DNA from 3 places in the Tatumella sp. JGM94 genome. Region 2 is predicted to be linked to each of the others. Evidence: predicted binding sites of a transcription regulator. Region 2 holds the regulator's gene; each other region holds the start of a gene.
What was found. The regulator Fur, encoded in region 2, represses iron uptake genes when iron is present. The targets are predictions, from matches to a motif close to ATAATAATGAGAACNACTATCAA.

Region 1 (3,309 bases), on a different contig from region 2:
TAGTGACGTTTATCCAGCAGGTTATCGATACCTGCGGTCACATCCATATTTTTATTCACACTGTAGACAGCGCTGAACCCGAACACCGCATAAGGGTTCACCTGCCAGGTTTCGCTGCCGGAAGTTGCCACACCCTGAGTATTATATTTTTGCGGTTTCTGTCTGCCATACCAGGTCATGGTTCCCTGAACGGCTAAATCGTTAGTTGCCTGCCAGTCCAGCTCTGAGTTTATGGTGAATTTAGGAATTATCGACAGATAATCACCGGTGGATTTATTCTCGTTATCAATGATATAGGTGAAATTATTATTCATAGTCACCCGATCACTGATCGGGAAATTAAAGGTCCCTTCCAGCCCTTGTACCACTGATTTCGGTACGTTAGTCCACTGATAGACGTTGGAAGTACCGTTGTAGTAGGCAGAACTGGTGCCGGCTTCGATTTTGTTACGGTAATCGTTACGGTACCAGGTCAGACCGGCCTGAACACGTTCATGATGGTATTCAATGCCGATTTCTTTGTTGATACTGGTTTCAGCCTTCAGGTTTTTATTGCCCTGCAGGTAGCAACTGGAACCTGTGTCATAGCAACCATTGCCGCTGCTGTACAGCAGATAGTTCGGGTTAGTCTGGTACAGATTCGGAGCCTTCCATGCCCTGGCAATTCCCATCTTCAGGGTAAAGTCGCCACCCAGATCCTGTGACAGGTTCAGAGACGGACTGACATTACTACCGGTATAGGACTGATGATTTAAGCGAATTCCCGGGGTCAGACGAGTTGAGTCGGTCAGGTCGATATTATCTTCGGTATAGATACCCCAGATATTTGCCGAGCTGTATTCACTACGGTAGCTGCCAGATACGCCGTCAATATCTGATGTTGCTGCCAGAGTATTCGATGTCGGATCTTTCATCGTCTGGTGATTAAATTCAGCACCAAAGGTCAGATTCTGCTGTACCCGGCCGCTAATCGGAATGTTAATATCCGAGTGGAGATTAGTATCATTCAGATTAATGGTTGCAAAGCCTTCATCAATGGAGGAAAACAGCCCTTCCACCCCTCCGGATAAGCCTTCTTTCAGTCGGGTATTACGGGTTTTTTCAAACTGTATGTAGTTATTGGTGGTGACACCATTGTCCCGGGCACCGGTGTACTTAAGCGCCAGAGTCTGGCGATAAATAATATTAGTTTCCTTACCGTAATAAGCTTTGGTCAGAGTGGTGTTGTTAGTATTCTGAGTGTCTCCGGCATACAGGTTACCCTGACGGCTGTAGCCTGCATCTAATTCCAGCGCCTGCATTGGGGCAAATTCCCAGCGCAATACACCGTTAATATTTTTATTAACGCCCCCTTCACGGCCGGCCGGAACCATACCGGCATATTTTCCGGTACGCTCTGCGGAATGACCGTCGTTAATGTTCTTACCATCGGCCTGGGTTTTACTCCAGTTGCCATACAGCCGCATGGTCAGGTTATCGGTCAGCCCGCCACTCAGGTCGAAGTTTTCACGTTTAGTCGCACCTTCCTGTTTGTGCTCCGGGACGTTGTAATAACTATTAAAGCTGCCATGCCAGGTTTTCCCAGCGGGCCTGGTCACAATATTGACCACGCCCCCCATGGCACCGTTACCATACAATGCCGCGGCCGGGCCACGGATAACCTCTATATGGTCGATCATTTCCGGAGGTACCCAGTTGCTGTCACCACGGGTATCGCGTTCACCACGCCAGCCGTAGCGTACTGAGTTACGGCTGCTGACTGGCATGCCATCAATCAGGATCAGCGTGTTCTCCGGCCCCATACCGCGAATATCAATCTGTCGGTTGTTACCCCGCTGGCCGCTGGTGGAGTTTCCCGTCAGATTAACGCCTGGCATAGTACGGATAATTTCGGATACATCGCGCTGGATGGGATGTTTTTTAATAGCTTCCTGATCGATGATCGAGACGCCCGGGGCCTGCAGCGTCTGTAGCCGACCAGTCACTACCAGCGGGGGGCCGTCCTCTTTTTTCGCCTCAGGAATGAGTACTTTTTTTGTTTCAGAGGAGGGCTGTTTTTTAACCGGCTCTCTGATGTTTTGCATGACATTCTGATCTGAAGTATCGGCTGCGTTAGACAAAGGGGTAATAAAACTGCCTGCCACCAGAGATGCCAGAAGCGAGTATTTCAATGATTTATTTGCCATAAAAGAGTAAAGTTTCTGCATGTTTTTTTTGAATTAAAATACTAATGAGAATTATTTTTAATATCAATAACAGAAGTGGCAGAAGGGTAAGCAAAGTGTAAAGCGGTTGTGCATGCCACGGTGTCGGGTGATACCACGGCGATTACGGTACTTTAATCTTTAAGCAGTGCGTTAATGATTAATAAATTCAGCTGAACGGACCATTTTTTTAATAATTAACATGGTTTGTTACAAATGGAATTATTCACTCTATTAGTAATAAGTGTCCGTATAATATTTAAGGTTACAATGAACCATAAATATATCCCGACAAGGGGAGTCTCTCTGACCGGGAGCTTACCGATTGCGGGGAAAACCACAGGTTCAGGCATATCCAGTCACCGCGTTTTGGTGGTTCCGGCCCGGTGGTAGGTATCAAGGTAGTTGTCATCCCCGGTTAATTTAAGCCGCCTGTTTTTCCCGTTCCGGGTTCAGGGTAACTGATCTTACCCAGCAATAGTGGACACGCGACTAAGTGAGTAAACTCTCAACTCAGAGGTGAGTCACATGACAAAGCCAGCATCAACCATAAAGAAGACGCGTAAGCAGCACACGCCTGAATTCCGAAATGAAGCCCTTAAACTCGCTGAGCGTATCGTGTGGTCGCAGCCGCCCGCGAGCTCAGGCTGTATGAATCGCAGCTCTACAACTGGTGCAGTAAACAACAGCAGCAAATGATATCCTCAGAACGGGAGAACGAACTGGCTGCTGAAAATGCCCGCCTCAAACGGCAGCTGGCTGAACAGGCAGAGGAGCTGGCCATTCTCCAAAAGGCCGAAGCCGGAACGCCGGTTTCTGAACTGTGCCGCGAGCATGGTATGAGCAATGCTAGTTTCTATAAGTGGCGCTCACGCTTTGGCGGGATGGATGCCTCCATGATGGCCCGTCTCAAAGACCCGGAAGACGAAAACCGCCGCCTGAAAAAGATGTATGCCGAAGAACGACTCAAAGCAGAAATTATTCAGGAAGCCATGACAAAAAAGTGGTGAAACCATCGCATCGGAAGCAGATGGCACAAGAAGCGGTCCGGCTTCGGCAAGTCAGTATTCGTTTTGCCTGCCGGTTATTTGCCGTCAGTGAAAGT
Region 2 (3,309 bases):
GGTCAGCCAGCTGGCCAAATCTCACGGGCTGAAGGGTATTCAGGCCTGGCAGGACGGACTGAAAGAAATCAGTGATAACCGTCAGTTTAGTACCAGAGATAATCTGGTGAATTTCTGGGATACCCTCTATTGGGGGGGCGTCAGTTCAGTCAATGACTGGGCGAATAAAGGTTATCGGGTGATTGTATCTAATCCTGATTATCTTTATCTGGATATGCCCTATGAAGTGAATCCTCAGGAACCCGGCTATTACTGGGCAACCCGTTTCACTGATGAGCGGAAGATCTTCAGTTTCGCGCCGGATAACCTGCCACAAAATGCAGAAACATCTACGGACCGTGATGGTAACAGCTTTGCGGCCAATTCTGCCGGTCACTGGCCGGGGGCTTATGGTATGTCAGCACAGGTCTGGAGTGAAATAGTGCGTACCGATCAGCAGATGGAGTACCGGTTATATCCACGGTTATTTTCCGTGGCAGAGCGGGCCTGGCATAAAGCTGACTGGGAATTACCGTATAAACAGGACCAGTATTTTGAAAAAGGGAAAACACAGCATGTCGATCAGCAACGGCTGGATAATGACTGGCAGCGCTTTGCTAATCTTTTGGGGCAGTCAGCCCTGATACGGCTGGATACGGCCGGTATAAATTACCGTATACCTGTGCCCGGCGCGGTGATCATCAACGGCACTCTGCAGGCTAACACTGCTTTACCCGGGGTCGCTATTGAATATTCCGTCGATGGTGGTCAGCAATGGCTACCGTATAACAGTCTGAAAGCTCCTGCGGTGGCCGGTAACGTACTGGTCAGATCCGTCAGCCCTGACGGTAAACGCTTTAGTCCTTCAGTAGCTCCGGTGGCCGGATAACAGAGGGAAGGGCAGATAAAAAAACCCGCAATTTGCGGGTTTTTTATCTGTAAGACTATGACGGTAAACATCCGTCATCAGATAACAGTTACAACCTGAACAGGGCCGGGTTATTTATCGTTATGTAATGAATCATCTTCGCGGCAGTCACCTTCTGTACAGTGACCATACAGATAAAGACTATGGTTAGTTAGCTTAATACCAAACCGGGTTGCGATTTCACGCTGGCGTTGTTCAATTGACTCATCACTGAACTCAATCACTCTGCCGCAATCCAGGCAGATCAGGTGGTCATGATGTTGCTGCTGAGTCAATTCAAAAACTGACTTACCGCCTTCGAAGTTGTGACGGGTAACGATGCCCGCATCATCAAACTGGTTAAGCACACGGTAAACGGTGGCCAGACCAATTTCTTCACCCATATCGATCAGGCGTTTATACAAGTCTTCCGCACTGACATGGTGGCATTCTGGTTCCTGAAGCACTTCCAGAATTTTCAGTCTTGGAAGGGTAACTTTCAGGCCAGCCTTCTTCAATGCGGAGTTGTTGTCAGTCATGCAGTTTATGTCCTGTTACTTTTGAAAAATGACTTTGGCAAGAAGCCCTGAAGTTTGTTAGATAATGACCTTATAATTGTTAGTCCATTATAGGACTGATACACCAAAATTGAAACTACAGACCTGAAAACAACGCACCAATAACACTTCAATAAAGTGTTTTACTGTGCTCAGGTCCGGTGCATCAACTCTGTCAGGGTCTGACCCTGACATCTCTTATAAGCCGGGCGCTGCCGAAAAGAAGAGTGCGGGTTCTTCTGGTCATGTTAGTCGTTCCCGCAAGTGTCTGAAGTAAACAGTATCACAACTGATACTAAAACCCCTATTAAGCTTCGAGGATTTCTTTCAGCTGCAGTTCGTCCGAAATCTGGTTTACCCACTGGCTGACACGCTCAGCAGTCAGCTCTGGCTGACGATCTTCGTCAATCGCCAGTCCGAGGAAGTGGTTGTCATCGGCAAGGCCTTTGGATGCTTCAAAATGGTAACCGGCAGTCGGCCAGTGGCCGACAATCACCGCGCCTTTTGGCTCGATAATGTCACGCAGGGTACCCAGTGCATCACAGAAATATTCGGCGTAGTCTTCCTGATCACCGCAACCAAACAGCGCAACCAGCTTACCGTTAAAATCAATTTCTTCGAGGGTCGGGAAGAAGTCATCCCAGTCGCATTGTGCTTCGCCATAGTACCAGGTCGGGATGCCCAGCAGCAGAATATCGAAAGCTTCCAAATCTTCTTTGGTACTCTTAGCGATATCGTGCACTTCAGCAACGTCTTTACCCAATTGTTTCTGGATCATTTTCGCGATGTTTTCTGTGTTGCCGGTATCGCTGCCAAAAAAGATGCCTACGATTGCCATGTGGGGATAACCTCTTGAATCTTCGAATCAGATAATTGTAATGTCACTACAGATGCGCAGATGATAACAGACCTGCGATGTGTGCGGAACTTGTAAACCGGTCAGATTTGTCCCTGAGTGCGTTTCCCTGAACTCAGTCCTGCTTTAGCTGTGCCAGAATAATTTGTTCAATAAGTTCACTGCGGCTCAGGTTACGTTCCGCAGCCAGCGCGTTCAGAGCATCGACGACTTCAGTGTTCATTTTGAGTTCAACCCGTTGTAAACCTCGGACTTTATCTCGTTTCAGTTGATTGCGCTTATTTATCCGCAATTGCTCATCCCGGGAAAGCAGACTGGTTTTGGGACGACCGGGCCGGCGTTCGTTGGCGAACAAATCGAGCGTGGTACGATCCGTATTTTCTTTTGCCATGATTTTTGAAACTGAACACCTGCTATGTATCAGATACACGCAGCTTATGATGAATGAATACCGTTATCATGTTAAAAGCACACGATAAAAATTTAGCGCGCAATCATACTCCAGTGCGATGAAGGACGCCAATGTTTAAACCATCTCAGCCCTGAGTTTTCTGCGGGCCGTATAAAAAACGCTGAACTGCGTTGAGCACTGCCACAGGTTTTTCCGCATGGACCCAGTGACCGGCACCGGCAATGATATGTGCTTTCGCACAGGGAAATTGTGCCAGTAACGGGGTACGGTACAGCGGGTCAAGGTAAGGTGATGCACCTCCGCCGATAAATAATGCCGGATGAGGCCAGCAAGGGCAGGTTTCCCAGCCAGCAATGGTGGTGTAGTTTTCCCATAAAGCCGGCACATTAAACAACCATTCTCCCTGATGAAAAGATTTAAGCAGAAAATTAATCACCATCTCATCCCTGAGTATGGGTCTCATCAGTTCCGCCGCCGCATCTCTTCGGGTGACCGCTGCCTGACTGACCGCCCGCAGTGCTGCGAAAATATCGTCATGGCGACGAATCTGATAATCGACCGGGGCAATATCAATCATCACCAGTCGTTTGATCCGTGC
Region 3 (3,309 bases), on a different contig from region 2:
ATACCTTCCTCGGAGGGTTTCTGGCCGTTAGCTGGACAGATACGGTACAGGCCGGCCTGATGATTTTCGCCCTGATTCTGACGCCGGTAATTGTGATATTTGCGGTCGGTGGTATCCCTGATGCGCTGGCAGTGATTGAAGCACACGGCTCCGGTTTTACCAATCTGTTTAACCGTATGGATTTTATTGCGATTGTTTCGCTGCTTGGCTGGGGACTGGGTTACTTTGGTCAGCCACATATCCTGGCACGTTTTATGGCGGCAGATTCGCACCGTTCAATGCATGCCGCAAGGCGGATTGGTATGACCTGGATGGTCCTTTGTCTGGCCGGTGCCGTGGCGGTAGGTTTCTTTGGCATCGCTTATTTTGATAATAATCCTGCGCTGGCTACAGCGGTAAATCAGAACGGCGAGCGGATATTTATTGAACTGGCTAAAATTCTGTTCAACCCGTGGATTGCCGGAGTCTTACTGTCGGCGATTCTGGCGGCGGTAATGTCCACCCTGAGCTGCCAGTTGCTGGTCTGTTCCAGTGCCCTGACCGAAGATTTTTATAAAGCGTTTTTACGCAAACATGCCGGACAACAGGAGCGGGTCTGGGTAGGGAGGCTGATGGTGTTGCTGGTGGCGATTATCGCAATACTGCTGGCCCGTGATCCGGATAACAAAGTCCTGGGGCTGGTCAGTTACGCCTGGGCAGGTTTTGGTGCGGCTTTCGGTCCGGTAGTATTGCTCAGTGTTTGCTGGAAACAGATGACGCGTAACGGGGCATTGGCCGGAATGATTGCCGGTGCAGTCACGGTAATTGTCTGGAAACAGTTTGCGTTATTCGGGTTATACGAGATTATTCCTGGCTTTATTGCCGGATTACTGGCGATTGTTATTTTCAGCTCAATCGGACCACGTCCGTCCCCGCAAGCATTACAGCGCTTTGACAAGGCCCGCCAGGCATTTCTGAGTGACTGATAACCGCTAAGATAACCACTGAGCAAAAAACCGTTCCATCGTCGATGGGGCGGTTTTTTTTCGATTTTATTCGCCTGACGGGAAATGTTTACTGACAGAACTTGCGTTTTTTATAAATGAGAATAATAATCGTAATTATTTACACTATTTTACCGATGCTGACGTTTCGGTATAAGGTCAGTTATGTTTGTTCCTTTCCTGATAATGCTCCGTGAAGGCCTTGAGGCCGCATTAATTGTCAGTCTGATTGCCAGTTATCTGCAGCGAACCGGCCGTAGCCGATGGTTTCCGGCGATGTGGTCCGGCGTCGGAATGGCTGCTGTACTCTGCCTCGGACTGGGCATTTTCATCAACCTGACTACCGGAGAGTTCCCGCAGAAACAGCAGGAATTATTTGAAGCTATTGTGGCGATGGTTGCGGTCGTAGTGCTTACCTGGATGGTGTTCTGGATGCAGCGGGTCGCCCGTCATATAAAAACCGGGCTGACAGATGCTATCGAACATACTTTACAACGCAGCAGTGGCGGAGGACTGGCTCTGGTGTTTCTGGCAGTGGCACGTGAAGGACTGGAATCGGTGTTTTTCCTGCTGGCGGCATTCACTCAGGATGTGGGATATGCACCACCGGCAGGTGCAGTGCTCGGGCTGGTGACCGCCATTTTCCTCGGCATACTGCTGTATCGTGGGGGGATTACCCTTAATCTTGCCGGTTTTTTCCGCTGGACCAGTTTATTCATTTTATTTGTTGCCGCGGGCCTGGCTGCCGGTGCCGTCCGCGCTTTTCATGAGGCGGGTATCTGGAACGGTTACCAGTCTGTAGCTTTTGACCTTAGTGATATTTTATCGACCCATTCAGTGGCGGGTACCTTACTGGAAGGTATTCTCGGATATCAGGAGGCCCCGACAGTCAGTGAAGTGGCTGTCTGGTGCCTTTATCTGATTCCCGCATTACTGCTGTTTTTCCGCAGCGCGGGTCCGGTAGTCACTGTCAGCCGGCCGGCCAGCTGATATCCGGGTACTGCTATTTTAAACCATATAAACAGGGATTCAGACATGAAAACAGTTTTCCGTCGTCATGCATTACTCACCGCGATGCTGGCGGTTTCAGGGCTGGCCAATGCAGCCGGTACTCCTCAGGTGACTGTGACGGTAACGGACACCAGGTGTGAGCCTATGGCATTAACCGTCAATGCCGGTAAGACACAGTTTATTATTAAGAATAACAGTCAGAAAGGGCTGGAATGGGAAATACTTAAAGGCGTGCTGGTGGTTGAAGAGCGTGAAAACATTGCCCCCGGATTCAGCCAGAAACTGACGGCAACCCTCGACGCCGGAGAATATGAAATGACCTGTGGCCTGTTGAGTAACCCTAAGGGGAAACTGACAGTCAAGGCCAGTGGTCAGCAGGGTGAAACCCGGCAGCAGAACCATTTACTGGCACTGCAAGGCCCGGTAACCGCCTACAAGGCCTATGTTGTTGCGGAAGTGACTCAGCTGGTGGCAGGGACTAAACAATTCACTGATGCTATTAACGCCGGTGATATTGTCCGTGCCAGGGCGCTGTTTGCGCCGGTCCGCCGCCATTATGAACGTATTGAACCTATCGCAGAGCTGTTTTCTGATCTTGATGGACGGATTGATGCCCGCGAAGACGATTACGAGAAAAAAGCAGAAGATCCTGCATTCACGGGTTTTCACCGGCTTGAGAAGGCATTATTTGCCGATAATTCGGTGGCGGGTATGGGACATTATGCAGACCAGTTGTATCAGGATACCCTGGAACTGCAGCAGCGTATTAACCAACTGGCTTTCCCGCCTGCCAAAATGGTGGGCGGTGCTGCCGGTTTAATGGAGGAGATCGCATCAGGGAAAATTTCCGGTGAAGAAGACCGCTACAGCCGGACCGATCTTTCAGATTTCCGTGCTAATCTTGACGGTGCACAAAAAATCGTTTCCCTGTTGCACCCCTTGCTTGAAAAACAGAACCCTGCATTACTGGCTAAGATCACCGCGAACTTTACTAAAGTTGATTCTATTCTCGACAAATATACCGAGGGTGACGGTTACCAGTCTTATGACAAGCTGACTATAGCAGACCGTAATGCGCTGAAAGGGCCGGTCACTACACTGGCTGAAGACTTATCACAACTGCGCGGCACGCTGGGCCTCGATTAAACATGACCTGTAAACCTCAGACCACCGAACCATCGCGGCGGCGGTGGTTAAAAAAACTGGGCCTGCTTGGCGGTGCTGCCGCAGTCAGCGGGGGCTGTCCGTTTCAGTCGCAGGCCAGTACCGCGGAACAAGATCCTTGTGTTCCACAGGATCAACGTTACGGGCTTGA

Region 1: JK216_RS06920 (TonB-dependent siderophore receptor) is a predicted target of Fur. The motif match lies at 2,225-2,247, and genes of this name have one in related genera.
Region 3: efeU (iron uptake transporter permease EfeU) is a predicted target of Fur. The motif match lies at 1,082-1,104, and genes of this name have one in related genera.

The regions. Positions count from the first base shown of each region.
Region 1 covers NZ_JAERJN010000007.1:70,074-73,382, forward strand. The annotation lists gene JK216_RS06920 (TonB-dependent siderophore receptor) at 1-2,186, opposite strand, end outside; partial or broken gene JK216_RS06925 (IS3 family transposase) at 2,733-3,309, shown strand, end outside.
Region 2 covers NZ_JAERJN010000006.1:14,610-17,918, forward strand. The annotation lists gene JK216_RS05850 (family 20 glycosylhydrolase) at 1-868, shown strand, start outside; gene fur (ferric iron uptake transcriptional regulator) at 979-1,425, opposite strand; gene fldA (flavodoxin FldA) at 1,751-2,281, opposite strand; gene ybfE (LexA regulated protein) at 2,415-2,690, opposite strand; gene ybfF (esterase) at 2,836-3,309, opposite strand, start outside.
Region 3 covers NZ_JAERJN010000001.1:326,000-329,308, reverse strand. The annotation lists gene putP (sodium/proline symporter PutP) at 1-965, shown strand, start outside; gene efeU (iron uptake transporter permease EfeU) at 1,149-1,973, shown strand; gene efeO (iron uptake system protein EfeO) at 2,019-3,140, shown strand; gene efeB (iron uptake transporter deferrochelatase/peroxidase subunit) at 3,143-3,309, shown strand, end outside.